2 regions of the Roseibium sp. QJM3NY_11 genome follow, and region 2 is predicted to be linked to the other one. Evidence: riboswitches for the same ligand, from Rfam matches in the RefSeq annotation. Region 2 holds a riboswitch; the other holds the start of a gene.

What was found. A riboswitch is a leader RNA that binds a small molecule or an ion and turns the genes downstream of it on or off. The one in region 2 is predicted to bind cobalamin.
Positions count from the first base shown of each region.
Region 1: linked by a shared signal. The riboswitch ahead of AC0VX3_RS11900 (DUF1636 family protein) and the one ahead of AC0VX3_RS01295 (CbtB domain-containing protein) in region 2 are both predicted to bind cobalamin.

Region 1 covers NZ_CM149660.1:2,593,512-2,607,849, forward strand. Annotated here, with positions in the region: gene AC0VX3_RS11895 (S9 family peptidase) at 1-1,139, opposite strand, end outside; cobalamin riboswitch at 1,266-1,479, shown strand; gene AC0VX3_RS11900 (DUF1636 family protein) at 1,844-2,248, shown strand; gene AC0VX3_RS11905 (ABC transporter ATP-binding protein) at 2,245-3,018, shown strand; gene AC0VX3_RS11910 (ABC transporter substrate-binding protein) at 3,035-3,967, shown strand; gene AC0VX3_RS11915 (FecCD family ABC transporter permease) at 4,047-5,060, shown strand; gene AC0VX3_RS11920 (MFS transporter) at 5,020-6,258, opposite strand; gene AC0VX3_RS11925 (SDR family oxidoreductase) at 6,441-7,310, opposite strand; gene AC0VX3_RS11930 (winged helix-turn-helix transcriptional regulator) at 7,462-7,890, shown strand; gene AC0VX3_RS11935 (MmyB family transcriptional regulator) at 7,874-8,665, opposite strand; gene AC0VX3_RS11940 (MAPEG family protein) at 8,764-9,150, shown strand; gene AC0VX3_RS11945 (substrate-binding periplasmic protein) at 9,172-9,912, opposite strand; gene msrB (peptide-methionine (R)-S-oxide reductase MsrB) at 10,071-10,529, opposite strand; gene AC0VX3_RS11955 (GGDEF domain-containing protein) at 10,615-11,592, opposite strand; gene AC0VX3_RS11960 (putative monovalent cation/H+ antiporter subunit A) at 12,029-14,338, shown strand, end outside.
Region 2 covers NZ_CM149660.1:290,318-304,655, forward strand. Annotated here, with positions in the region: gene murJ (murein biosynthesis integral membrane protein MurJ) at 1-295, opposite strand, end outside; gene AC0VX3_RS01245 ([protein-PII] uridylyltransferase) at 330-3,164, opposite strand; gene AC0VX3_RS01250 (helix-turn-helix domain-containing protein) at 3,320-3,691, opposite strand; gene AC0VX3_RS01255 (Smr/MutS family protein) at 3,688-4,266, opposite strand; gene mltA (murein transglycosylase A) at 4,270-5,409, opposite strand; gene AC0VX3_RS01265 (Tim44/TimA family putative adaptor protein) at 5,514-6,242, opposite strand; gene AC0VX3_RS01270 (FxsA family protein) at 6,477-6,992, shown strand; gene AC0VX3_RS01275 (acyltransferase family protein) at 7,120-8,151, shown strand; gene AC0VX3_RS01280 (DUF1636 family protein) at 8,148-8,501, shown strand; gene AC0VX3_RS01285 (hypothetical protein) at 8,498-9,025, opposite strand; gene AC0VX3_RS01290 (CbtA family protein) at 9,106-9,804, opposite strand; gene AC0VX3_RS01295 (CbtB domain-containing protein) at 9,806-9,976, opposite strand; cobalamin riboswitch at 10,012-10,236, opposite strand; gene polA (DNA polymerase I) at 10,388-13,363, shown strand; gene AC0VX3_RS01305 (methyl-accepting chemotaxis protein) at 13,779-14,338, opposite strand, start outside.

The sequences.
Region 1 (14,338 bases), 2.3 Mb from region 2:
CCCCCCATGCCGAGGGAATAGGCTTCCTCGTCGAAGGCGATCTCGTGTTCGATATTGTCGGCCAGGCGGCGGATCACGATCCGGGGCAGGCCGTCCTCGCGCTCCAGGCGGGTCATGAAGGTCTTGTAGACACAGTGGGACAGGACCAGGCAGCCTGGCTTGTGCGGCACGAGGTCGGTCCAGTTGTCGCGTCCGGGACTGGCCTTCGGCGCTGTGACGATCTTGAAGTCTTCCGCATCGCCCGCGTTGGTGAGGATGTAGAAGGTGTCGCCGTGATCGTCGATGGAATACTCGATGCCGGTCTCGCGCGGGGCGATTTGCACCGGCTCGGCAGTCGGGTCGTTCGCGGGGATCGTCCAGACCTCGGACGTTTCATGGTCGTGAATGTCGATGACGATGGTGTCGCCGGACTGGGTCTTGCCGACCCCCATGAAGAACCCGGCGTCCTGTTCCTCGAAAACCAGTTGATCCGTGGACGGGTCGGTGCCGATCTCGTGACGGAACAGTTTCGACGGCCGGTGATTGTCATCAAGGCGGATGTAGAAAACATATCGGCTGTCGGCGGAAAAGACGCCGCCGCCGCCGGTGTCCTCGATGCGGTCGCTCAGGTCCTTGCCGGTGTCGATGTCGCGGACCTGCAGGGTATAGAATTCCGAGCCCTTGTCGTCATAGGCCCAGGCGAGCAGCTTGTGATCGGGCGACTGGCCGGCGCCGCCCAGCTTGAAATAGGCCTTGCCCTCGGCTTCCCTGTCGCCGTGCAGCAGGAGCGTTTCCTTGCCGCCGTCGCGGGGCGTGCGGAAGAAGATCGGCTGCTGGCCGCCGGTCTCGTATTTCAGGCCGTAGGCATAGGGGCCGTCCGGTAAGGGCACCGAACTGTCGTCTTCCTTGATGCGGCCGCGCATCTCGGAAAAGAGCTGTTCCTGCAGATCCTTCGTGTGCGCCATCTGCGCATCCTGGTAGGCGTTCTCGGCATCGAGGTAGGCTTCGATGTCATCGGCCAAAGCTGCGCGGCCGTCGCGCATGACCTCCTGCCAGTTGTCGGCGCGCAGCCAGGCGTAGTCGTCCTGGCGCTCGATGCCGTGGGTCTTGAGGGTGACGGGGCGCGCTTCGGCGCGCGGGGGAAGTGAGTTTTTTGTCATGGCTCCGCAGGTAGGAGTTTTGACCCGGGAAGGCAAGAGGACAGTGTTGCCAAGAGGACCAGGCGGACGGCACGACGGCGACATGCCTGAACGCAATCCTCGCGCATTGACAGGCACGGGGCAATTCGCCACAAAGATCGACATGGTTTCCGAATCCGGCGTCCCCGGATCGGGATTAAAAGGGAACACGGTGCGGCGTAGCCATCAGGCACCAAAACCGTGACTGCCCCCGCAACTGTGAGCGGTGAGCGAACCTGGAAACGCCACTGGGGAGACCCGGGAAGGACCAGGAAAGCGTCGACCCGCAAGTCAGGAGACCTGCCATTTCATCTTTAACCTCAACCCGGGCGGGGTGTCCCGGAGGAGCGAGTGACATGGCCTATCAGCCCGCGCTGACACAGATTGACATTCGGTTTCCTGCCGCCCCGCATCTTCGCGGAGGGCGACATGAACCGGACACGCACGACATATCCTTCAATCCGATCCCTAATCGCGGCGGCTGCTAGCCGTCTTGGCAATCGCGCGGCCAGGACAATGCGCCCGAACGGCTGTGCCGGCGGCCTTGCGCATTATGATAGTAGTAATGTAATAACATTACGAATCTCTGCCGCCGTGGACACCCGTGTGCCGGAGGCGCGCAGGTGCGCGGTGCCGGATATCCCGGTGCCGGACCGTCATGGAAGAACCGGCAGGGGCACAGACTGATGACCACCGACAAACACAGGATCTTCGTGTGCACATCATGCCGTCACAAGGGCGGCGATTGCCGTCCCGGTCATGACCTCATCGCGAAACTTCAGGAAGCGCTGAAGGGGGCGGCGCCTCTGGTCGCGGACGGCTTCGAAGTGTCCGGGATCGCCTGCATGGCCGGATGCTCAAGGCCCTGCACGGTGGCTTACCGGGCCAGTGAAAAGGCGACCTATCTGTTCGGGGACATCGATCCCCAGACGGATATCGACGACCTCGTGGCCTTCGCCGAACAGTACCGTTCCCTGGATGATGGCTGGTGCACGTCCGGGGACCGGCCGGGCAAACTGCGCCGGACCGCGCTTGCCCGCATTCCCGCGGCGATGATCGCGACGGAAACCGAGATGGCGGACCCGTCATGAGCGGCTGTCATTTGTCTGTGCGCGGTGTCAGCTGGCAACCGGGTCGGGGCGATCCGCTCCTCAACCGGGTCAGTTTCGAGCTCGAAAGGGGCGAAGTCCTGGGGATCGCCGGCGCCAACGGGGCGGGAAAATCGACCCTGTTGCGTCTGCTGTACCGGTTTCACAGGCCGGTGGAGGGGACCGTCTGTCTGGACGGACACGATATCTGGTCCTTGTCGGCGCGCGAGGCCGCGCGCAAGGTTGCTGCCGTTTTGCAGGAACAGCCCACCGACTTCGCCCTGTCGGTACGCGAAATTGTGGCCCTTGGCCGCAGACCGCACGGCGCCGGATTTTCCCGCGGCGGGCGGCGGGACGTCGACATTGTCGAGGGGGCTCTGGAGCGCATGGGCCTTGCCGATCTGGCGGGGCGGTCGATGGGGACCCTGTCCGGCGGTGAGCGACAAAGGGTGATGGTTGCGCGTGCTCTCGCACAGGAGCCGCAACTGCTCATTCTGGATGAGCCGACAAATCACCTCGACATCCGTCATCAGCTCGAAATCGTGGCCCTGCTTGCCGGTCTCGACATAACAGTCGTCACCAGCCTGCATGACCTCAATCTGGCAGCGCAGGTCTGCGACCGGATCCTGCTCCTGCACCGGGGCATCCAGGTCGCCCACGGCAGGCCGGACGAGGTCCTGACATCAGAGCATATCGAAAAGGCCTATGCGGTGAAGGTCCATCGCAGGGACTGCGATCCCGGTGGCCGGGCCCATCTGACATTTCATCTTTGAACTTTGGAGAAAACACATGAAACGACTGCTTTTGTGCCTGACTGCCGTCCTTTTTACCGGGTCTGCATACGCTGAAACAACCGTCAGAAGCTGCGATCGGGAAGTCTCGTTCGACACGCCGCCCCGTGCCGCGGTTTCAAACGACGTCAATCTGACCGAGATGATGCTCGTTCTCGGCCTGCGCGACCGCATGGTCGGCTATACCGGCATCTCGGGCTGGAAAACCCTGGATGAGGAAATGCGGTCGGGCATCGCCGAACTGCCGGAGTTGTCGGCGCGGTATCCGAGCAAGGAAGTTCTCATCGGGGCGGACGCGGATTTCTATTTCGCAGGCTGGAACTACGGCATGAAGGTCGGCGGCGAGGTGACACCGGAAACGCTGGCACCGTTCGGCATCAAGGTCTACGAACTCACCGAATCCTGCATCCATGTCGGCGGCAAAGCCAAAGTCTCCATGGATGACATGTATGCGGATCTGCTCAATCTGGGGAAGATTTTCGGCGTCGAGGATACAGCCCATGATCTGGTCGCCGCCTACAAGCTCGAACTGGACCGGATCACGGCCCCGCTGAAGGATGCGGAGCGGGTACGCGTCTTCGTCTATGACAGCGGTGAGGACAAGCCGTTCACTGCCGGACGCTATGCCATGCCGACAGCGCTCATCGAGGCTGCGGGCGGGGTCAACGTGCTGGACGGTTTCGAGAAGAGCTGGGCCAGGATCGACTGGGAGACCGTCATCGACAGCGACCCGGCAGTGGTGGTGATCGTGAACTACGGCAATGTCACGGCAGAAGAGAAGCGGGATTTCATGCGGTCAAATCCGGCGCTTGCCGGGATCGATGCGGTCAGGAACGACCGCTTCGTCACCCTTGACTATGTCGAGGCGACGCCCGGCCCGCGCAACATCGGGGCCGTCCGGAAACTTGTCGAGGCCTTTGCGGGTGAGTGAGGCCTTGCAGACGGCACGCAACGGATCGGCACAAGGACACGACGACAACGGCCCGGGAGCGGAGGGGAGGCGGGGCGCGATGGCGCCCGCCGTTTCGCTCGGTCTTGTCCTGTTGGCGGCGTCCGTGATCGCCGGTGTCACGGTCGGGGCCGTGTCCGTTTCGGCCGAGACGGTTCTCGGCGTGATCGCCAACAAGCTCTGGCCCGGTCTCGTGGCCGTGGACTGGTCGCCCGGCCGGGAAGCGATTGTCTGGGACGTCCGGCTGCCACGGACCCTGCTGGCCGGCCTGGTCGGGGCGGGGCTTGCCGTCGTGGGAGCAGCGCTTCAGGCGATCACGCGCAATCCGCTTGCCGATCCGCACCTGCTCGGCATTTCCTCGGGCGGCGCCGCCGGGGCAATCCTGGCACTGCTCCACACGGGATTGTTCCTGGGATTGCTGACGGTGCCATTGATGGCTTTCGCCGGCGCGCTTGCGGCCACACTGGCGGTCCTCGGCGTCACGCGTTTTGCGTCCGCTACCAGCGCTGACAAGCTTGTTCTGGCGGGGGTCGCGGTGTCCTTCGTCATCATGGCGTTCGCGAACGTCCTGATCTTTCTTGGCGATCCACGCGCAACCCACACGGTGGTCTTCTGGATGCTGGGCGGTCTGGGGCTGGCCCAGTGGAGCCATCTGCTGTATCCGCTCGCCGCTCTGGCCGTGGCAACCCCGTATCTCTATCTGAAAGCCGTCGATCTCAATGCGATGACCATCGGCGACGAGACCGCAGCAACACTGGGCATCGCCGTTGCACGGTTCCGTCTGACCGTGTTTGTCGTCGGTGCGATGGTCACGGGTGTCATGGTCGCCTTTTCCGGCATTATCGGCTTTGTCGGTCTGATGATCCCGCATATCGCCAGATACCTTGTCGGCGGAAATTACGAGCGGGTGCTCGTCGTCTCGTTGCTCCTGGGCGCCATTTTCCTGATCTGGGCCGATATTCTGGCACGCACGCTGATGGCGCCGGAAGACATGCCGATCGGCATCGTCACCGGCCTGATCGGCGGGCTGTTCTTCATTGTCCTGCTGCGATCGAAGGCCGGCGGCGGCCGCTGAAGAGAATGAACACGATCACGGCCATGTTCAGGAAGTTCCAGGCGATGCCGTTGAAGAACGCGGCCTCGTAGGAGCCGGTCAGGTCGTAAATCCAGCCGGACAGCCAACCGCCGAGGGCCATGCCGAGAATGGTCGCCATGATGACCAGTCCGACCCGCTGCCCGGCTTCCCTGGCCGGCAGGTATTCCCGCACGATCACCGCATAGCTCGGCACGATACCGCCCTGGGAAAGACCGAATACCAGCGAGACCAGATAGAGGGAGGCCAGGCCGTTGAACGGGATATAGAGAAACAGAGCGGCGCATTGCAGGACGGAGCCGATCAGCAGTGTCTTGACGCCGCCGATCTTGTCCGCGACGTAACCTGAGGCCAGCCGGCTGATCACGCCGGCGCCGGTCATGAGAGCGAGCATGTCCGCTCCCGGCGCGATGCCGAACCCGAGATCGACGCAGTAGGCGACGATATGGACCTGGGGCATGGACATGGCGACACAGCAAGCAAGCCCTGCCAGCACCAGCAGCCATTGCAGGGCGGCCGGGGGAAGTCCCGTGGATTCAGCGCCGAACGGGCGGGCACCGGCGCCGGCCGACAGCGCGCCTTCCGGCGGCGGGCGGCGCAGGATCAGTGCCAGCGGCACCATCGTGACAAGACAGGCCACCGCGATCACGAGATAGGTCTCGCGCCAGTCGGCCGTTGCCAGGTTCCACTGGATGAAGGACGGCCAGAGCACGCCGGCGAGATAGTTGCCGCAAGCGGCGCAGCCGACCGCCAGTCCCCGGCGCTTCACGAACCAGTGGGAGATGTCGGCGATCAGCGGACCGAAGGTCGCCGCCGTGCCGAGGCCGACCAGCACGCCCTGGGCGAGCGAGAACATCCAGACATCGCCCGATAGGGCGGCGAGCGCGAAGCCCGCGCTCAGGGCGAAGGCCGATCCGATGACCGGCGGGACGATGCCGAACCGGTCGACGAAGCGCCCGAGCAGATAGTTTCCGGCGGCAAATCCGAGCATGGTGGCGGTGTAAGGCAGGGAGGCGTCCGCCCGGTCGATGCCGAAATCCGCCTGCACCGCCGGCAACACCACGACGACCGCCCACATGCCCGCGCCGCCGATGGTGCTCAACAGAATGCAGACAGCCAGGCGGAACCAGGCATAGGGGCCGTCCTGTATGTATGGATCGGGCACGGCGGCGATGGACATCGGTCTGCTTCCGGGGAATGACGATCTGTCCTGCCTAACAGCTCCCGCCGGCCCAAACCAACAAATATCCTTGAAGCTATTGAACAGTTTTAGGAATGAATGACCTCGGCACCGCCCGGAATGGGGTGCCCGCGCTCGCGGGCAGGCCGGGCGGGCCGAATGGTCGGAATGCTCAGAACGGATCAGGCGGCAGTTGCGGCGAGCCCTTTCAGGGTGTCGGCCACGAAGGCACTCAAAGATCGGGTCGGGTGGCCGATCACCTCCTCAAGGTCGGAGGAATTCGTTTCGAGTTCGCCCTGCGCCGCGCCCCTGTCGGCATCGGCAACCACCCTGGCGAAGCCTTCTGGAAGTCCGGCCTGCTGAAGAACATCCGCATAGGCCGTTTCCGGCAGGTTTTTGAAGGGAATGTCCCGGCCGGTCCGGGACGACAACTCGGCGGCGAGTTCGGCAAGGGTGAAGGAAGGCCGGCCACCCAGCTCAAGGGCACGGGTGGTCCGGTCCTCGCCGGTGAGGACGCGGGCGGCCGCTTCCGCATAATCCTCGCGTGCGGCAGCCGAGAACCTGCCGTCGCCGCTGGCTCCGACGACGGCGCCATGGGCAAGGGCGCCGGCAATGGTGCCGGCGAAATTCTCAAGATACCAGCCGTTGCGAAGGAGGGCGTGGGCAATGCCGCTGTCCGCGAGGAGCTGTTCCGTGACAGCGTGCTCGCTCGCGAGGATCAGGCTGGAACGGGAAACGTTCAAGATGCTGGTATAGGCGATGAACCCGACGCCGGCCTCACCGGCGGCCTCGATGACCGCGGTATGCTGGGGGACGCGGCTGCCGATGTCCGATCCGGAGATCAGCAACAGGGTGTCGACACCTTCAAGGGCCGTCCGCAGCGTTGCCGGCTCGTCATAGTCGGCCTTCACGACGCTGATCCGGCTGCTCGCGAGATCTTCCGCTTTCGACGGCGTGCGCACGAGCGCGCGCACCGGGGTGTCGGTCAGTTTTGCCAAATGCTTCAGAACAAGGCGGCCCAACTGGCCGTTGGCTCCGGTGACTGCGATCATCTCGTTTCTCCTTGGTTTCAACTGCGATGTTTCCATCGGACATCCGTGATGTAGACGAGATGCTTTCTTTTTGTTAGTACCTACAAAAAGGTTAGTTTTGATTTTGAGCCGAGGTGAGACCTTGAGAGACGACGGGACGGAAAAAACGGATATGTCCGGTGACGGCGTGGCCCTGTCCGACAAGTTGAGGCGCGGTGCGCTGTTCAGTCAGGGGTGTCCGTCGCGGGAGATCCTGAAGCATCTGACCAGCCGTTGGGGCGTGCTTGTGCTGATGGCACTGCTGGAGCGCGATCACAGGTTTTCCGACCTGCGCCGGAAGGTTGACGGGGTCAGCGAGAAAATGCTGGCACAGACACTGCAGACCCTTGAAGCGGATGGCTTCGTCAATCGTCATTCGTATCCGGTGGTTCCTCCCCGTGTCTCCTACAGTCTGTCTCCCATCGGACAGGAGGTGGCGGTCAAGGTCCGGGACTTCGCCGATTGGATCGAAGTCAATATCGGCCGGATCCTGACGGCAAGGGGAGACGCCTCGCAGGCGCGCGCGGAAGCGGCCGGTGCCGGGACTATCCGGCAGCCTTGAGAGTGGACGCCTGCGCGCCGGCACCCAACAGACAGGTTTCGCTGGCGGCGTCCATCGGCACCATGAGTTCCACCGTCATGCCCTCGACCACCGCGTCCTGCACGGAGGCGAGCTGACCGAGCAGGGACGTGATCTTCAGACGGCTGCCGTCCGGTCCCAGAACCTCGACGGGGACAAAGATCGGAATATTCTCCCGGAAGCTCTCGTCGAGCCCGTCCAGCAGGCCGCTTTCGCGCGCCTGCTCCAGAAGTTCCGCCAGTTCCGGATCTTCCGCGGCTTCCCGGTAGAGCCGCGCGGCGAAGATCGGTGCGGCTTCCTCCCAGTTTAGGATGCGGTCCCGGAAAGCCTGCGACAGGAAGATCCTGAACAGGTTCGGCGGCTCGTTCCGGTCTTCGTGAAACCCGGACAGAAAGAGGTTTCCGGGCTGGTTGCGGCGCAGGATCGTCCAGCGCTTGTCGAGCACATAGGCGGGAAACGGCCAATGGGCGAGCAGGCGTGTCTCGATCAGGTCAAGTGCCTCGACGATGTCGGGCGAATCCTGAGCGCGGCATCTGTAGGGGCTGGCGAAGCCCGCGGCTTCATAAAGCACCTGTGCGCGCGCGACCGGAAGGGCAAGCTCGCGCTCAATACGCTGGACCATGTAGCGGCTTGGGCTGGCACGCCCTGTTTCCAGAAAGGACACATGTCGCTGGGTCGATCCAAGCCGGTCCGCCAGTCCCGCCTGAGAGAGGCCGCGTTCGCGGCGCAAGGACTTCAAATTGCTGCCGAATGTCATCAGACCGTCCATGTTATTCCCGGCAAGGGAATTGCCGGGGACATGAAATTATCTAGGGTCCGTACCGTTCCCGCGCAACCGACACCCCGGAGAGACCTATGACGACCTGGATCCTTGCCGTTCTTGTTCTTTACTTCTGCCAGATCTATCTGAGCGCAGCGCTCTATCTGCCGGCGGAGGGCCTGTTCCGCCACGCGGGCGGACGCGATGTCTTGCCCGACAAGGGCAAATTCACCGCCCGCTCGGACAAGGCGCTGGTCAACATGAAGGAGAACCTGCCGTTTTTCCTGGTGCCTGCGGTGCTTGCCTGCGTCCTGCCGGAAACGGACATGGACCTCGCAGTGATCGGGGCGCAGGCTTTCTTTTTCGGCCGTCTTGCCTATGTGCCGCTTTATCTCAGCGGCATCCCGGGTCCGCGGTCGATTGCCTATGGCATCGCACTGGCAGGGACGATCCTGATGGCCTGGGCCCTGGTACCGGCCTGAGCCGATTGAGCGCAAGATCGGCTAGCGGGTATACTGGTCGACGATCTGCCAATAACGCGGATCGCGCCAGACCTGCGAGACAGCGGCGGCCAGCCGGGAGCTTATCTTCGGATCCAGGTCCCGGTTGGCGACCAGCCACAGGATGCCATGGCTGACCGGTGCGCCGACCACGAGGTCTTCCGGATCGTACCCCTGTTGCTGGAACATGTACCGCGCCCGTATGGACATGGTGTACCAGGCGTCGATACGGCCGGCACGGAGCATCGAACTCATCTGGTCCGCCGAGGAGATCTCCTCGAGATTTCCAAGTCCGGACCGTTTCAGAATTCGGCTGCGCAGGCTGCCCAGATGGACGCCGATGACCTTGTTGTTCTCGATGGCCTCCTCGATCGTGTCCAGAGGCCGGTCCAGGGTCACGAAAGAGCTCTGGGTATAGAGAAGAGGGGCGATGTACCGGAATTTTTCTTTTCTGCTTGCGGAGTAGGCGGCCGTGAACAGCAGCGATCCGGGCGTGGTCTCCGCAAGCACCTGCGCCCGCTTCCAGGGAGCGTAGCGGACCTCGATCTCCAGACCGGCTTCCTCGGCGACCAGTTCCATCAATTCGACGGAAATACCCTTGTGCTGCTTGTCGATGGACAGTGGCGGCAGGTAGCCGGTGAAGGCAACCAGGCGCGTTGCCGTTTCAGCCCGAAGCGGGCTCGCGACAAGGAACCCCAGACAGAGCAACAGCGCGGGTGCTCGGAATATTCGTAGAAAAGACAAGCACATCTCCCGATGAAGAAATCATTCTTATCGGCAATAATGCTTATGTAATGTAACTGAATTCTGAATCACTACGCCGGGATGCCAATAAAAAGGCAAAAACGGTCTGTGTGGTGGCTGCTTTGTCAAAATTTCTATCAGGGGTTGTTTTTTCGGGGTTATTCGGCCTCGTTTTTCCCTACGGGCTTTCTGCCGCCGTGCACGAAATTCATGGCATGGCCGTTCATGCAATACCGCAGGCCGGTCGGCGGCGGCCCGTCGGGGAAAACATGCCCCAGATGGGCGTCGCAGCTGTTGCAGCGGATCTCCGTGCGCACCATGCCGTGGGACGAATCCTCCAGTTCGCGGATGGCATCGGGCTCCACGCTCTGAAAGAAGCTCGGCCAGCCGCAGCCCGCGTCGAATTTCGTGTCCGACATGAACAGCGGCGCGCCGCAGCACACGCAGTCATACCGGCCAAACAGGGTGTTGTTCCAGTACGGCCCGGTGAACGGGCGCTCGGTGCCGGACTGGCGGGTCACATAGAACTGATCGGGGGACAGTTGTTTCATCCATTCCGCGGTGCTTTTCCTGACACGCGGGCCTTCGGTGGCCTGGTCCGTGTTTTCTTTGCTCATCCCACAAATCCTTCTCTGCCGTCTGCTCCAGACATAAGCGCGATGCAGGATGGCGACAAGCCGTTCCAGACGGGAAGCCGGTCAGCTAGCGTGTGAGAGAACTCATCACGGACTTGACCCGGTTGCCCCCTTCCTGGCGCGCCTTGAAGACGCAGTTTTCAGAGGCGGCCAGCAGGAACTCGGAGCTTTCCGCAATCCCTGCCTGTTCGGCGACCGCGCAAGCCGCGCCGACAGACGCGGTCATGACACCGTTGCCGGCACTGTTGTCCGGATTGGGGATGCCGAGATCCTGGATGGCGACATGTATATAGGCGCTGATTGTTTCCACACCCAGTTCGTGTGTTCTGGGCAGAAGCAGCGAGAATTCCGAGGACGCGGTTCTGGCAGCGATGTCGGCGGGACGCCGGGAAGTTTCCATCAGCGTGTTGGCGACCTTGGTGAGGCAGTCCTCGGCGGCGCTCGGACCAAAATGTTCGCTCAGGGCATCGAAGCGGTCGAGCGAAACCTTGATCAGGCCGGTGTGGGTCTTCTCGCGCAGGGCGATTGCCCATTCCCGCTTCAGGGCATCCTCGAAAGCCCTGCGGTTGTACAGGCCGGTCAGAGGATCTGTCTGGGTGGCCGCTTCCAGCAGCCATTCCAGTTCCTTGCGTTTGGCAATGCTGCGGAAATAGACCGCAAATGCATAGGGCGCACCGGCCGGATCATGCAGAAGACGGGTCGTGACTTCCGCCCAGGCCAGGGTGCCGTTGGCGGACCGGAACTGCAGTTCCGCGCAAGGCAGCGGCGCAAGCGGGTCGCCGCCGCCTGACAGTATCAGGTGCAGCAGTTCCGCGTCCGCGTTCAAGGAGCCGACATAGACAAGATCGCTGAGACGGTCCGCGAGCTTGTCGGCGCTCCAGCCGAACAGCTTTTCCGCGGCGGGCGAGATATAGAGCGGGGTCCCGTCAAGCGTCACGAGCGCGAGGGCATCATTGCTGAGTTTGACGAGGCTTTCGAAGTCGATGCTGGACGAGCGAAACAAATCCGCCTCGGGCCGGTGATCCCTGTCGCTGTCCAACGCCATATTTGCCTCGCTCAGTTCACCGGCAAATCCGGCTGAACCGAAACCTGAAAGTCAAAAGACATAACAAAGTCAACGGTATTTACGCTGCGAAATCAAGAGGCAAGGGCGGTTCGGCGAGAGACCGGCCTGTGCCGGTTGTTCGGATCGGCGCAAGGAACCCGCAAAACCGTCCGCAAAACCCCTGACGCGGTTCGCCGGCGGCCTGCCGGCATCGGGAAAATCTGCAGAAGTGAGGCTGTACGATGCCGGACCCTTGTAAAACTGCGCAAGCGGCTGTTCGAAAAGTCTGAAAATCGGCATTCGGGAGCTTGAAGAGGCGATTTCTACTGCCTAAGACATGTCATAGACCTTCCGGATCGCTATGATCCGGCGAGCCAGCGCTGATTCGACCCGATCCGTGCTGAGGTTTCACTCTTTATCGTGACGAAAGATCAGAATGACGCCAGCAATGATCGACGACACCACACTCTATGCTGTCCTCGCCCCCTTTGCTGCGGCTGTGATCGCGCCGTTTCTGACACGCAGGTTCAAACACAACGCCGCCTGGCCGCTCGCGATCGTACCCGCGCTGATCTTCCTTCATTTCGCCGGCTTCGTCGAGCCGGTGTCCAGGGGGGAGAGCTTCGTCGCGGCCATGGCGTGGGCTCCGGGCTACGGAGTGAATTTCTCCGTTTATGTGGACGGATTGTCGACCCTGTTCGCGATGCTGATCTCCGGGATCGGAACTTTCATCATCCTGTATGCGGGCGGCTACCTGAAAGGACATCCCCAGCAGGGCCAGTTCTTCTCGTTCCTGTTCATGTTCATGGGGTCGATGCTCGGGCTGGTGCTGTGCAACAACCTGATCTCGCTGTTCATCTTCTGGGAGCTGACATCGATCACCTCCTTCCTGCTGATCGGTTTCGATCATCTGCGCGCGGCGTCCCGGCGGGCGGCGCTGCAGGCTCTGCTGGTGACCGGCGGCGGTGGCCTGGCGCTTCTGGCCGGGTTCATCCTGATCATCTCGGCGACCGGTGAAATCGAAATGTCGGTGCTGCTGTCGTCACCCGACATCATCAAGGACACCACGCTGTATCTGCCGATTTTCCTGCTGGTGCTGGGCGGCGCCTTCACCAAGTCGGCGCAGTTCCCGTTCCATTTCTGGCTGCCGAACGCTATGGAAGCGCCGACACCCGTCTCCGCCTATCTGCATTCGGCAACGATGGTGAAGGCCGGTGTCTATCTTCTCATGCGCATGCATCCGTTGCTGGGCGATACGGTGCTGTGGACAACGGTGCTGCCGCTGTTCGGGGGGGTGACGCTGCTGGTGGGCACGCTGCTTGCCGTGCGCCAGACCGACCTGAAACTGATGCTCGCCTATACGACGGTCGCCTCGCTCGGCCTTCTGGTCATGCTGACGGGCACAAGTCACGAGAAGGCGCTGGAAGGCGCGGTTCTCTACCTGCTGGCCCATTCGCTGTTCAAGGGCGCGCTGTTCATGGTGTCCGGCACCATCGATCACGAGGCAGGAACCCGCAACGTCACAAAGCTGGGCGGTTTGCGTTCGGCAATGCCGATCACGTTCGCGGCCGCCTGTCTTGCGGCTCTCTCCATGGCCGGGCTGCCGCCGTTCATCGGCTTTGTCGCCAAGGAAGTGCTTTATTACGGGACCTGGGGCTGGCCCGGGTTCGGGCTGGCCGTCACCGCGACCGCGGTCATCGGCAATGCCCTGATGCTGGTCATCGCCGCTGCCGTGGCCATCAAACCCTTTCTGGGCCCGAAGGTGGAGACGCCCAAACATGCGCATGAAGGACCTGTCCTTCTGTTCGCCGGGCCGGTCTTTCTCTCGGTCACGGGGCTCGGCCTCGCCCTGGTCGCCCACACAACGGGCACGCTCTTCATCGGTCCGACCCTGTCGTCCGTGGCCGGACGGATCATGGAGGTCGATCTCCACCTGTGGCCGACCAAGATCAATGCGCCGCTGATCCTGTCGCTGATCACGATCGGGCTCGGTATCGCCCTGTTCACGCAGATCGACCGCTTGCGGAGCCTGATCGCCGGCGCGCTGGCGGCAATCGGGTGGGGACCGGACAGGGGGTTCGATCAGGTCGTCGCCGGCATCGTCAGCTTCTCCGGCTGGCTGACACGGCTGGTGCAGAACGGCAAGATGCAGACCTACATGATCCTGATCTTCGGTTTCACGGCCGTGGCGGTGCTGCTGCCGGGATATCTTACCGGCAGCTACCCGGCCATGCCGAAAATGCCGGAATACCGGTTCTACGAGTGGGGCATCTTCCTGATCGCCGTTCTTGGGCTGATCGCGGTTCTGGTCGCCAAGACGCGTCTGACGGCGATCGTGTCCCTCGGCATCCAGGGGTTCGCCGTGGCGCTGATCTTCATGATGTTCGGCGCGCCGGACCTGTCTTTCACGCAGTTCATGGTGGAGACCCTGTCGGTTGTCATTCTGGCTCTTGTCATGACACGGCTGAACCTGTCGCCCAGCGATCACCGGCCCTGGCCCGCAGCCGTCCTGACGGGCATCGTGGCCATTGCCGTCGGCCTCGGTCTGACGCTGACCATGCTGGCGATCACCCAGCAGCCCTTCGATTCGCGCCTGTCCGATTTCTTCGCGCAGTTCAGCAGATCGATCGCGCATGGCCGCAACATCGTCAATGTGATCATCGTCGACTTCCGCGGCTTCGACACGCTCGGCGAGATCGCCGTGGTCGTGCTCGCCGGCCTGTGCGTGCTGGCCCTGATCCGGGTG
Region 2 (14,338 bases):
TGAGGGCCAGGAGGCAGAACAGCAGGGCGGCACCGATCTCGCCGGCGAAACGCCGCGCGCCGTCCTCGCCCTGTTCCTCCACCGCACGTCCGAACAAGGGAATGAATGCCGAGTTGAAAGCGCCCTCGGCGAACAGGCGCCGGAACAGGTTGGGCAGCCGGAATGCGACCACGAAGGCATCGGCCACGGGGCCGGCACCGACAGCGGCGGCCAGCAGAACGTCGCGCACGAAACCAAGCAGACGGCTGAGCAGGGTCGCGCCGCCGACCGTTGCGAAATTGCGGACTAGACTCATTCCGGCAGGGCTCCAGAGAGAGAAAATTCTGTTGTCAGGACACGGACCGCGAGATCTTCCGGGAAACAGGTGCGGCCGGATCCAGTTCCACGTGTCCTTCGACGGCGGCTGACAGCCGCTCGCGGATGATTTCCTGACGCCCGATATTGGCGATTTTCTGACCGGTCAGATCGGTGACGTAAAAAACGTCGACCACTTTCTCGCCGAATGTCGAGATATGAGCCGAGCCGATGTTGAGATTGAGTGTGGCGATGGAGCGCGTGAGATCATACAGCAGACCGGGCCTGTCCAGGCCGGAGATCTCCAGAACCGTGTAGTCGTCCGAAAGCGCATTGTTGACCAGAACTTCCGTTGCGACCCTGAAGGCTCTCATCCGGCCCTTCATGGCGCTTTTGCGCGACACGGGCTCGGGTGGCTGCTCCTCGCCGCGCAATGTGGTTTCGATCAGCCGGGCGATCCGTTCGCCGCGCCGCTGCTCGTCCTCGTCCCCCGGCAACTCCCGCCGGATGAAGATCGTGTCGAGGGCAAAACCGTCGGTGGTCGTGTCGATTTGCGCGTCCACGATATTGGCTCCGGTGGAATAGCAGGCCCCGGCAATGATCGACAGCAGTCTGGGATGGTCCGGCGCCATTATGGTGAGTTCGGTCACGCCTTCGAATGCGCGCGGGATCACCTGAAACGCCAGACGTTTGCCGTCCTTGTCGGATGCGTGCAGAAGCTCGGCGTGGCTCAGCAGCCGGTCCGGTTCCGTGCGCAGCCAGTAGGCGGCATAATGACGGCTTTGGTAGGCCTTGCGGTCTTTTTCCGGCCAGTGGCCGATGCGGCCGTCGAGCTCTTCCTTGGCCAGTGCGATGGTCTGGCTGTGGGACATCTTGGTGTGACCGCCGGACAGATGCGGTTCGGTCGCATAATAGAGCGTGCGCAGCAACTGGCCCTTCCAGCCGTTGAAGACCCCCGGCCCGACAGCGCGGATGTCGGCAACAGTCAGGATCAGCAGAAGTTTCAGCCGTTCCAGGGACTGCACCGTCTGGGCGAAATCCGTGATGGTCTTGCGGTCCGACAGGTCGCGCGACTGGGCGATGGTGCTCATGTCCAGATGATGGGCGATCAGCCAGGCGACGGTTTCCGTCTCCGCATCGTTCAGGCCGAAGCGGGGGCAGATCTTGCGCGCGACCCTGGCGCCGGCGACCGAGTGGTCTTCCGGGCGGCCCTTGGCGATGTCATGCAGGAACATGGCCACGTAAAGCAGCTTGCGGTTCTGCAGGGTCAGGATGAGGTCCGTCGCCAGCGGATGATTGTCGCCCGAATTGCCCCGCTCGATTTCGGCAAGAACGCCGATGGAGCGGATCAGGTGCTCGTCGACCGTATAGTGGTGATACATGTTGAACTGCATCATCGCGACGACCTTGCCGAATTCCGGGACAAAGCGGCCCAAGAGCCCGGTTTCGTTCATCTTGCGCAGGGTCTTTTCCGGCGCGTGCCGGGACGTCAGGATCGACAGGAACAGCCGGTTGGCTTCCGGGTCGGCACGCAGATCCGAATCGACCAGTTTCAGGGAATGCCGCATCAGTCGGGTCAGGCGGGGATGCATGTTGTAGTCATGCTTGTCCGCGATCTGGAACACGCGCAGAAGATCGGTCGGATCGGTCTCGAACACCTTTTCGGAGACGGCATTGAGCCGGTTGTTCTCGACAACGAACGCGGCCGCCCCTTCAACGGGTTTCGCGGTGCCGGACAGGCGTCCGCCGCGCAGGCGCCGCATCATGCCCGTCAGGCCCTTGCCGCGCGGTTCCTTGACGTGCTCCTCTTCCAGCGCCGCGCAGATGATCCGGGTCAGGTCGCCGACATCCTTGGCCACGAGGAAGTAGTGCTTCATGAAGCGTTCGACATCCTTCATGCCCGGATGCTGGGTGTAGCCGAGACGGAGCGCGATCTCCCGCTGGACGTCGAAGGACAGGCGCTCCTCCGGCCGGCCGGTGAGGAAATGCAGGTGGCAGCGCACCGCCCACAGAAAGTCCTCGGTCTTTCTGAACCGAGTGTTTTCGGACCGGCTCAGCACACCCTTCCTGACAAGGTCCGACTGGGAGTTGACCCGGTAGTGGTACTTGGCGATCCAGAACAGGGTGTTGAGGTCCCGCAGGCCACCCTTGCCTTCCTTGATATTCGGCTCGACAAGATAGCGCGAGGTGCCTTGCCGGCCGTGGCGGTCGTCCCGCTCCTGGAGTTTGGCCGCAATGAATTCCGAACTGGTGCCCTCGACCACTTCCGCGTCGAAACGCTGCATCAGGTCCTCGAACAGCGCCTTGTCCCCCCAGATGTACCGGGCTTCCAGCACCGCCGTCCGGATGGTCATGTCGGTTCGGGAGAGGCGGATGCACTCTTCGATATTGCGCGTGGCATGACCGACCTTGAAGCCGAGATCCCAGAGCATGTAGAGGATGTATTCAACGACCTGCTCGCCCCAGGGGGTCTGCTTGTAGGGCAGCACGAACAACAGGTCGATATCGGATCCGGGCGCAAGCGTGCCGCGTCCATAACCGCCCACGGCGGCCACCGACATGCGTTCTGCGGCGGACGGATTCTTGATCCGGTAGACGTGATGCTGGGCGAAATCGTAGATCACCCGGATCAGTTCGTCCTGGACGAAGGACAGCCGGGCCGCGCACAGCAGGCCGCTGCCGTCCTCGTTCAGTCTTTTCTCCGCTGTTTCCCGCGAGGTCCTGACCACATCCTTCAGTTCGCCAAGAACCGCCGCCCGGATTTTCATGTCCGAGCCATCGCCGTCACCGGGTTTCGTGAGCGCGGTCAGACGTTTCCTCAGGTCGTTTGCATCGATCAGTCCGGCAATGTCTTCCTGGGAGAGTTTCATGCTGATCCAGTGGCTTCATCGTCATCGGGCAGGGGTTTGTGGGAGGTTATATAGAGATCATGCTTGAAGGACAGGTAAATCCTTGCAAACCCGCGCCGGTCGACGCGGCCTGGAGTGTTTTCCGGTCACATTGAACCATTCGACAGGAACATGCTCTAGACGTCATCCTTGACGGCGGCGACGCGGAGCTGGTGCAGAAGGGCGGCGAGCGAGCCTTCCGACAGGCCGCCGATCTTGAGCGCGAGCTGATTGGCCAGCTCCGTGGCCTTGGGATCCATGCCGGCGGTGTCGATGGTGACACGTGGGTCGGATAATTCCGCCAGCCGCTGGATTTCTTCCGCCTCGTCCCAGATCACGTTGAAATAGGTGATGATCCTCTGCACCAGGAACCAGGTCGGCTTGCCGCGCTTGCCATGCTCGAGCGCGGACAGATAAGCGCTGGAGACCGAAAGGGCGGCCGCCATTTCCTTCAGCGAGACATCCCGTTTTGCCCTCAGCTCGCGGATCTTTGCTCCAAGCGGTGTCACGGTCCCAGCCTTTTTCTGCGAATGCGGACGTAGAGCGCGCCGGCGCCGCCATGACTGGCATGCGCTTCTTCATATCCGAGTACGACGGAGCGCAGGTCCGGCATCGACAGCCACTGGGGGACCATTCTGCGCAAAACGCCGCGCTCGTCCATATAGGCGTGGTCACTTCCCCCGCCCTTTCCGGTGATCACCAGCACGATCTGGTGCCGGCGCGCCTGGGCCTGGTAGACAAATCCACGCAACCGGTCGTGGGCCTGGTGCTGGGTCAGGCCGTGCAGGTCGATGCGGGCGTCTATGGCCTTCACGCCGCGCACGACCTTGCGCCGGTACCGGTGTTCCAGTTGATGCAGCGGCAGCGGCGCCTTCGGCGGCCTGGTGGCGGAGGGAGCCTTGATCGCCGTTGCCGTTCCAGGCGATTCGACGGTTTTCTCGGGGACCGCATCGCTCGTCTTGGCCAGCGCGTTTTCAAGCTCGCGCGCACGATCGGCATCGAGCGGTGTCAGCGTCCGGGCAACCTTGCCCCACAATTCCCGGTCTTCCGGTGACAGGGACCCCTTTTTTCCACGCCGTGCCATCGGTCAGTCCATCGCCGCCGTGCCGCGTGCGTCCACCGGGTTCGGCACAAGTACCGTGAACCCGGCCGCATGACGGATCTCGCCGGCAATCTCGCCGGCCAAGGTCCCGGAGCCGACAAAGATGTCGCCGCGCGCGGCACCGCGGATCGCCGAACCGGTGTCGTCTGCCACCATCAGGCGCGCGAAGGCCCCGCCGCTGTCGAAATCGTCGAGTTCGGCATCGACAAACACCAGGGTGCCATAGGGGATATGCCCGGGGTCGACCGCCAGGCTGCGGCCGGCGGTCAGCGGCAGGCCCGCGCCTCCGACCGGGCCCTGCTCCGGCCCGACCTCGGTCACTTCGCGAAAGAAAATGTAGGACCGGTTTTCCCTGAAAAGCGCATCGCGCCTGTCCCGATGCCGTGCGAGCCAGGACCTGAGGCCCGACATGGTGAAGTCCTCGGGCGTGCCTTCGCCGCGCTGGACCAGCAGGCGCGCTATCCCGGTATACGGATGGCCGCTCTTGCCGGCATAGCCGACCCGCATGACCGACCCGTCGGTGAGGCGCAGGCGCGCGGATCCCTGGACATGTACCAGAAAGGCGTCGACCGGATCCGCGAGCCAGACGAGTTCGAGGTGCTCGTTGTCCAGCGCCCCGTCCATGATGGCGCCGCGATCCGGCATCTCGGCGAGACCCTCACCCGTTTGGTGGCCCTGTTGGCGGTCCCGTTGGCGACCATGGCTGAGATGATCGGGCCAGTCCGCCGGCCGGTTTGCGTCGGTTACGGTCTCCAGCCCGTCGGGCTTCCTGTGAAGCGGGACCGGAAAATCCGCCGTCCTTTCACGGGATGCCTTCAGTTCCGGCTCGAAATAGCCGGTGACAAACCCCTTCCGGACGATCCGGTACGGTGTAAAGCGGCTTTCGAAGAATTCGCGGGCCGCTTCGGGCCTGTCGCGGCCGGTCTCCCGGGCCTGTTCGCAAAGACTGCCGAGATCTGCGGCTGCCAGGAACGGAAACGCCCCGCCGCCCCCCAGGGCGCCGGGCGTTTCGCAGAAACGCAGGAAGCTGCGCAGAGACTGTGCATGATCATCCCGGATCCAACCCGGGAGATCGGCGAAAGCTGTCTCTTCAAGGTGATCCGGAATCTGCGGGCCTGGCGCCATGGCGGAAGCAGCTCCTGAAAAGCAAAGCGGCGCGGCCACGGCCGCGCACCTTAAAACGGCGGCATGGCGGGAAACGGAACCCGGCCACATCCCGCGCATCCTCGTCAGTCGGCGGATTCGGTCGCGACCAGCTTCCAGTTCGGATCACGCGAGGTAGCGTCCCGGGCAAAGGTCCAGATGTCGATGACTTCGGTCACTTTCGCCGGGTCGCCATCGACGATCTCGCCGGCCTTGTCACGTGTCGCGGAAATCAGCTGGCTGTGGATCTTGACCGTGACCTGGGCTGTCGAGCCCTTGAGGGCCGCTTCGACGATTTCCGCCTTGTCGATGCCCACAAAAGTTGATTCGATCGTTTCACCGCGCTTCTCGCGCTCGTCGATCGCCGAAACGAAGCCCTCGTAGACATCGGGGGATAACAGGTTCTTCAACGCCTTCTTGTCGCCGTCGGCGAAGGCCATCACGATCATTTCGTAGGCCGAGCGCGCGCCTTCCAGGAACGGCTCCGGCTCGAAACTGCGATCGACGGACAGGATCTGCTTCAGCGCGCTGTTGAGCGCGGACCCGGCCGGTGCGACATTGTCGATCACCACTTCGCCGCCCGGTCCGCCGTTTTCGACGGGTTCGGTTTCCTGGCCCGCCTGGTTCGGCAACGGGATCACATTGTCCTGGCCGTTGGCGGACTTGTGGTCATCCTGTTGTTCCGTCTTGGAATAAGGGTCGAAAGGCGGCCGCTCGTTTCCGGTACGCTTGCCCAGCACAGACTTCAGTCTGAACAGGATGAAAACCGCAAGTCCCATGAGGAGGAGGTTCAACGGGTCAAAAATCTCGTTCATTTTAACTTCCGGTTACCCTTCTGAGGTACGCGAGCCGCCCCCTGCTGGTTCGGTGAGCTCTGCCCATCACGCTTTGACTGTCAGGTTCTTATTTAGGGGTCCTTGAACCAGCATCCAGACCCAAGAGCAAGACAGAATATGTGCCAAGTTCGTCTTTCACGAGCACTGCAGCTCGCATTTTTGTGACTGAATGTCTACCTTATGGAAAATAGCCTATCAGACGATGGAGGTCCCGTGGGACTTTATATCATTGCCGCCATTCTTCTTCTGCCCCTGATCGAGATCGCCGTATTCATCTGGATCGGAGGCCTGATCGGGGTCTTTCCGACGATCCTGCTGACCGTGATCACGGCGCTGGCCGGGTCGCTGATGCTGCGCCAGCAGGGCCTGTCCCTGCTCACGCGCATGCAGAAGGAGCTCGACGCCGGCCGCGCCCCCGGCAACGAGGCCATGCAGGGGGCCATGATCGTGCTCGCCAGCATTCTGCTGCTTATTCCGGGGTTTGTGACCGATGCCGTGGGACTGCTGCTGTTCGTCCCTCCGGTTCGCGAGGCGCTGGCGCGGTTCATCATTTCCCGCTCGAATGTGGTCATCGTCAATGGCGGTTCCGGCGCGTACCGGCCCGACGACCACGTCGTCGACCTGGATCAGGAAGACTGGTCGGAAAAAAACGGCGGGCCATCGTCCGGCGACACAACGCAGGCAAGGATCAGTCCCTGGACCGAAGGATCGGACACCACAAAACCCTGACTGGCCAGCCGATTCCGGTCACCAAATCGTGACATCGGACGTATGCGTAATTTTTACCAGTTGAGGGTAGCACTGCTTCCAGAAGGGGCGCCGCGACCGTTCCGACCGGCAGAAAAGGCAGCAGACAATGACCGCTGAGCGCGTCGACTGGGTGGATACGGCCAAGGGCATCTGCATCCTGTTCGTGGTGATGATGCACTCGGTGCTCGGTGTCGAGGCCGCAGCCGGAGAAACCGGCTGGATGAACGCCGTCGTCGCCTATGCCGCACCGTTCCGCATGCCGGACTTCTTCCTGATCTCCGGGCTGTTCCTGTCCAATGTCATCGCCCGCGACTGGAAGCTCTATCTCGATCGCAAGGTCGCGCATTTCGCCTATTTTTACGTGCTCTGGATGACCATCCAGTTCGCAGTGAAGGCTCCGGTGTTCGCCGCCGAGATGGGCGCCGCGGGCGCGCTGGAATTCTATCTTCTCAGCTTCATCCAGCCTTTCGGCACGCTGTGGTTCATCTACATGCTGCCGGTCTTCTTCGTGGTCACCAAGCTGGCCCATGACCGGGGCGTGCCCTGGCAGCTCATGCTTGCGGGCAGCGCCCTGCTGCAATTGGCCCCGATTCACACCGACTGGCTGCTGGTCGACGAATTCGCGTCCCGCTACGTGTTCTTTTACGCCGGTTTCATCTTTGCGCCGCGGATCTTCGCGCTGGCGGCGTGGGCACGGGCGCGCATCGGTGTCAGCCTCGCCTGCCTGCTGGTCTGGAGCCTCGTGAACGGCGGCCTGGTCGCTCTCGGCTGGGAGGCGCTGCCCGGCATCGCCCTTGCCCTGGGTGCGGCCGGCGCCGGCGCGATCATCCTGACGAGCGCGCTCATCGTCACTTCGGGCCGGCTCGAGTTCCTGCGGTATTTCGGCCGGAATTCCATCGTCATCTATCTGGCCTTCTTCTTCCCGATGGGTGTCGCCCGCGTGATCCTGCTGAAGCTCGGCATTCTGGATATCGGAACGGTTTCCCTGATCGTGACGATCGTCGCCTCCGTCAGCCCGATGATCCTGCTCTGGCTCGTCCAGAGGACCGGGTTGGGCTGGTTTCTGTTCCGGCGTCCCCAATGGGCCTACCTGACCGGCACTTACACTGAAAAACGTCAGGCGCAGGCGGCGGAATGAACCGCATTCTTGTCTGCCGGACCTGCAAACAGGAGACCGAAGCGGTCGCCGAAGGCGCACTTGCGGCGTTGAGGAACGCCCTGCTGGAGGCCGCGCTCATTGGTGCCTTCGATGTCGGGACGGTGGACTGCATGGGTGGGTGCGAGCAGCCGGTCTCGCTGGCGTTTCAGGGCGAGGGCCGTGCGACCCTGGTGTTCGCGGGCCTGTCCTTTCCCCAAGACATCGACGACATCGTCGCGACCGGTCGCGCCTGGCTTGTCGCCGAAAACGGCTGGATCGAGGATGCCCGGCCCTGCGGACGCCTGCGCCTGTGTCTCAGGGCAAGGATACCGGCACTTGAAGCCGGTTAGGGCACACGCACCTTCAAGGACGCCTTGAGCGGCTTGTCGCCGACGGCGAGCATCTTGTGATCGTTGGTGTTCAGTGTCACCTCAACCACCGCTTCGCCTTCAGGCAGTGTCGGCAGATGCAGCCAGGGACCATAGTGCCGGGCGACCTTTTCGCCGTTGACATAGACATGGGCGTGGCCCTCTCCGGGAACATGCTCCTGGCTGGCGTGTTCGGGCGCGAAGGTGAAGTTTTCCGTCATGATGTGGAGATTGAAGCCGCTCGCCGGATCCGGCGTGACGGCTATTTTCAATGACGGAGTACCGGGCCCCGCCGGCACGGACACAAGCTCGTCGTGGCTGTGGCCGGACATGTCGTGCCCGGAATGGCCATCAGGCCGGTGTGCGGCAGGCGCATGGGCCTGGTGCGCGGCCGGGTCGCCATGATCGTGTCCGTCGAACGTGACGCCGTAGCCGGCGGCGGTGACAAAGCCGATGCCGCCCCCGAAGATCAGACCGATGACGAAGAGTGAAAGAGACCGTTCCATTCGAATTCCAGTTGTTCAGCCGAAAAGACAACGGGCGGAACGTGACGTCCCGCCCGACCGGTATTCAGTCGCATTTGCGGTCAGGCCGGCTGCGCCGCTTCTGCCCGTACGCCTTCGCGCTGCCAGAAATAGCCGGTGAAACAGCCGAGCAGCAGCCAGGCCGCCATGCCGACGCCAAGGGCACGGCTGGCGAACAGGGCACCGATCTCGGTCGGCACCGGTCCTGTGAACGCCTCCGGCTCGGGTGCGCCGATCACATGGGGAACCAGCAGCAGGACCGCCGCCGTGCCCCAGGCCAGCCAGTTGCGGCCGAAGGCGATCAGCCACAGACCGGCTCCGGCCGTTGCGACCGTGGTCCACCACCAGATCTGGCGCGCGCCGACATCGGCAGCCGCCACCCCCGGCACTTCCGGAGCAAGCGTGAAACCCGGCGCGAAATGGAACGTCACGAAGCCGGCAAGACCCCAGATCAGTCCCGTCCGCGCCGTGATGCTTGCACCGCGCATTTCCGCGATTGCCATGCCGGCGATGAGGATGAAGGCATAGCCGGTGTAGGTCAGCATGGTGAAGACGATGCTCAAGCCATCTCGGACCGCATCGAAGCCGCCAACGTCCTGATGGGCGCTGACCGCCGCGGCGCCGAAATGCACCAGTTCCCCGGTTTCGTAAAGTTCCGCGTGAAGCAGGACCGGCTGTACGAAATAAAGCTGAAGCAGGGCCGCAATCAGACCTGCCGCAGCGCCAGCGAACAGGCCGCTGACGAGAATTCGTATGAGCATTTTAGTGGCACGGAAATCCGGTGGCATGGCGGACATCATGTGCCGCATCATGCAGGGCACCGGCCTGTACATGGCCCGTGATCGAGATGATCGCCACGCCAAGCACCACGGCGAAGGCAAGCGGTACGATCCTGGCGATAGACAGGTTTGATTTGTATGTCTGTGTCGTCATTTTAATATCCTCGTTGCCGTCACACCCGACGGCCGGGTTGGAGTCGATGCCTGGCAGGTCTCCTGGCTCGCGGGTCGTTGCGCTTGACCGGGCCTTCCCTGCAGGTGCCTGCAAGTGGCATGTCCGGCCGGCGCTCTCCGCATACAGTCGCGGGGGCGGCTTCGGCATCCGGAGCCCTGATTGGGTCCACCGTGTCCGAATTCCCTGTTCGTTTCCCGGCACTTTGTGCCGAACGGAAAACCAAGCCCTTGCATAATGGCCTATTTATTTTTTCCGCGAAAGCACAAATCCGACATTTCGGTGTTTTGCTCTGGCGGCCCGGCAGGTCCGGAAACGATTGGCTGCCGCGATAGGCGTGCGCCATTCGGGATTTCTCAACTTTAGGACTTTTCTCCGGAGCGGGCTGCGGGCATGATCCGCGCCATGTCGACGCAAGTAACCGCCCCCGCCCTCACCGCCGACGACCACCTCATTCTGGTCGACGGTTCCACCTTCATTTTCCGCGCCTACCACGCGTTGCCGCCGCTGACGCGCAAGCCGGACGGCCTGCCGGTCGGCGCGGTTTCCGGCTTCTGCAACATGCTGTGGAAGCTGCTGCAGGAGGGTCTGACCCCGGAAAAGGGCGACGAGCCGACCCATTTCGCCGTGATCTTCGACCATTCGGCGCAGACGTTCCGAAACGAGATCTATCCGGAATACAAGGCCCACAGGCCCGATCCGCCGGAGGACCTGGTGCCGCAGTTCGGACTGATCCGGGAGGCGACCCGGGCCTTTTCCGTCCATTGCATCGAGCAGGCGGGCTTCGAGGCCGACGACCTGATCGCGACCTATGCGCGCGACGCCGCGGCGCAGGGCGCACGCGTCACCATCGTCTCCGGCGACAAGGACCTGATGCAGCTGATCGGCCCGAAGGTCGGCATGATCGACACCATGAAGAACAAGATCTTCGGCGAGGCGGAGGTGTTCGAGAAATTCGGCGTCGGCCCGGACAAGGTCATCGAGGTGCAGTCGCTGGCCGGCGACAGCGTCGACAACGTGCCGGGCGTGCCCGGGATCGGTCTGAAGACCGCGGCACTCCTGATCAACGAGTTCGGCGATCTGGAAACCCTGCTTGAGCAGGCCGGCACCATCAAGCAGACCAAGCGGCGCGAGAACCTGATCGAATTCGCCGACCAGGCCCGGATTTCGCGGCAGCTTGTCACCCTGAAGCAGGACGTGCCGGTGGAACTGCCCGCCGCGGCGCTCTCGGTGCGGGACCTGGACGGTCCCAAGGCGGTCGGTTTCCTCAAGACCATGGGGTTCAGCACCCTGACCAAGCGGGTGGCCGAAGCCACCGGCGCCGACGCCGGAAGCGTCGAGCCGGCTGTCTTCCAGGTGCCCGGCTGGGACGTGCCGGACCACAAGGGCCGGATCCTGGAGCACGCGGACAGCGGCGCGGGTCCGGATGCGGCAGCGGACACAGCCCCCGGCAAGGACGGCCTGATGGTGCCGCGGAGCGTGGCCGACGCCCGTGCCGAGACCATCCGGGCGATCCCGGTCGATTCCAGCGCCTATGAAACCGTCACCAGCGCCGAGCGGCTGAAGGAATGGTGCGCGGCGGCTTTCGAGACGGGCTATGTCGCCTTCGACACGGAAACCACCTCGCTGGACGCCATGCAGGCGGACCTGGTCGGCCTGTCGCTGTCGACGGAGCCGGGCAAGGCCTGTTACGTGCCGCTGGGCCATGTCGACGGCGAGGGCGACCTTCTGGGCGGTGGTGGCCTCGTTGCGGGCCAGATCCCCTTGAGCGACGCGCTGGAGATCCTGAAACCGATGCTGGAGGACCGGTCGGTCCTCAAGATCGCCCAGAACCTCAAATACGACTGGCTGGTGATGACCCGCTACGGCGTCGACATCACGCCCTACGACGACACCATGCTGCTGTCCTATACGCTTGACGCCGGCAAGGGCGGCAACGGCATGGACGAGCTTTCGGAGCGCTGGCTCGACCACAAGCCGATCCCGTTCAAGGAGATCTGCGGCTCCGGCAAGTCGATGATCACCTTCGACAAGGTGCCGGTCGACAAGGCGACCGCCTATGCCGCCGAAGACGCCAACGTCACCCTGCGCCTGTGGCTGATCCTGAAGCCGCGGCTGGCCAGCGAGCATATGGCGACGGTTTACGAGACCCTGGAACGGCCGATGGTGCCGGTGCTGGCGCGCATGGAAAAGCGCGGCATTTCCGTCGACCGGCAGATGCTGTCGCGGCTGTCGGGCGATTTCGCGCAAGGCATGGCGGCGCGGGAAGCCGAGATCTACGACCTCGCGGAGCAAAGCTTCAACATCGGCTCGCCCAAGCAGCTTGGCGATATTCTCTTTGGCAAGATGGGCCTGCCCGGCGGCAAGAAGACCAAGACCGGCGCCTGGTCGACATCGGCCCAGGTGCTGGAGGACCTCGCCGCAGAAGGCCACGAGTTGCCGTCCAAAATCGTTTCCTGGCGGCAGCTTTCGAAACTGAAATCGACCTATTCCGATGCGCTGCCCGGCCGCATCAACCCGGAAACGGGCCGGGTGCACACGTCCTATTCACTCGCGGCGACCACCACCGGGCGCCTGTCCTCCTCCGAGCCGAACCTGCAGAACATTCCGGTCAGGACGGAAGAGGGCCGCAAGATCCGCAAGGCCTTCGTCGCGGAAAAGGGCCACAAGCTGATCTCGGCCGACTACAGCCAGATAGAGCTGCGCGTGCTCGCCCATATGGCCGACATTCCGCAACTGAAGCAGGCCTTCGACGACGGGCTCGACATTCACGCCATGACGGCCAGCGAAATGTTCGGCACGCCGATCGAGGGGATGGATCCGATGGTGCGCCGGCGGGCCAAGGCGATCAACTTCGGCATCATCTACGGCATTTCCGCCTTCGGCCTCGCCAATCAGCTCGGCATTTCGCGCGGCGAGGCAGGGGACTACATCAAGACCTATTTCGAGCGCTTCCCCGGCATCAAGGACTATATGGAAGCGGTCAAGAAGCAGGTTCACGCGGATGGTTTCGTCACCACCCTCTTCGGCCGCAAGGCCCATTACCCGGACGTGAACACCAAGAACCCGAACATGCGTGCCTTCTACGAGCGCGCCGCGATCAATGCACCGATCCAGGGTTCGGCGGCGGATATCCTGCGCCGCGCCATGGTGCGCATGGAGGACCGGCTGACCCATTCGAAGCTGGACGCGCAGATGCTGCTTCAGGTGCACGACGAACTGATCTTCGAAGTGCCGGACAATCAGGTCGACGCCACCCTTCCGGTGATTCGCGATGTCATGGAAAACGCCTGCGACCCGACGCTGAAACTGTCCGTCCCGCTCCAGGTCGACGCCCGCGCCGCCGACAACTGGGACGAGGCGCACTAACGATCATGGGACATCAGGACTTCGCCTTGATCTACGGGCCGTGGCCGGCTTGATCACACTGTCGTGCGCCGTCTTCCTGCATGGGGTCCCTCGCCGAGGTCTGGTCCCCCGGGACCGCTGATCGATCTCCGAGTGTCAGAGCATTTTTGGGGCGTTTCTCAAACGCCCCAGACCGTTGACAGGCTCTCCGCTGGTCCTCCCGGACAAGTGCAGCGACGCTGCGCGCTGATCCGGGACCCAGCGTGTCAGCGCGAGCGAAAGCGAGCACCAGATCAAGTCAAGCCTCTGAAATCATAAGTAAAGACGCGCCTGCGGCGCGAAATACGCGCTGGGTTCCGGCTCTGGCCATGCAGCTGCGCTGCAGACCGGCCGGAATGACGCTGTGAGGTTGTCAACAAGCTAGGGCGTTTCTTATCTAGGCCGCCTCGACTGCAGTGAGGAACCGCTGGATCTCCGCCTGCATGTCGTCGGTGATCTGAACGGCTTCGCCCGCCTTCGCCTTGACAGTGCCCGAGGACGTGTTGGTTTCGGTGACGGCATTGTCGAGTTCGTTCATGTTCCCGACGACGGTCTTGGTCTGCTGCGCGGCCCCTTGAATGTTGCGGCTGATTTCGGAGGTCACCGCAGTCTGTTCGGTCACCGCGCTGGCGATGGCAGAAGTGTATTCGTTGACGTCGTTCATCGTCGCCGAAATCCCCTTCATCGCGCCAACAGCCGCATCCGTGGAGGCCTGGATGCCGCCGATCTGGCTTGAGATCTCTTCCGTCGCCTTGGATGTCTGGGTCGCCAGTTCCTTGACCTCGGCGGCAACAACGGCGAAGCCCTTGCCGAGCTCGCCCGCGCGGGCGGCCTCAATGGTGGCGTTCAGGGCCAGGAGATTGGTCTGTTCGGCGATTGCCTGAATGAGGGTGACCACTTCGCCGATCTTGCCGGCGGCGGTTGCCAGTCCGGAGATCTTTTCGTTGGTGTCCTGGA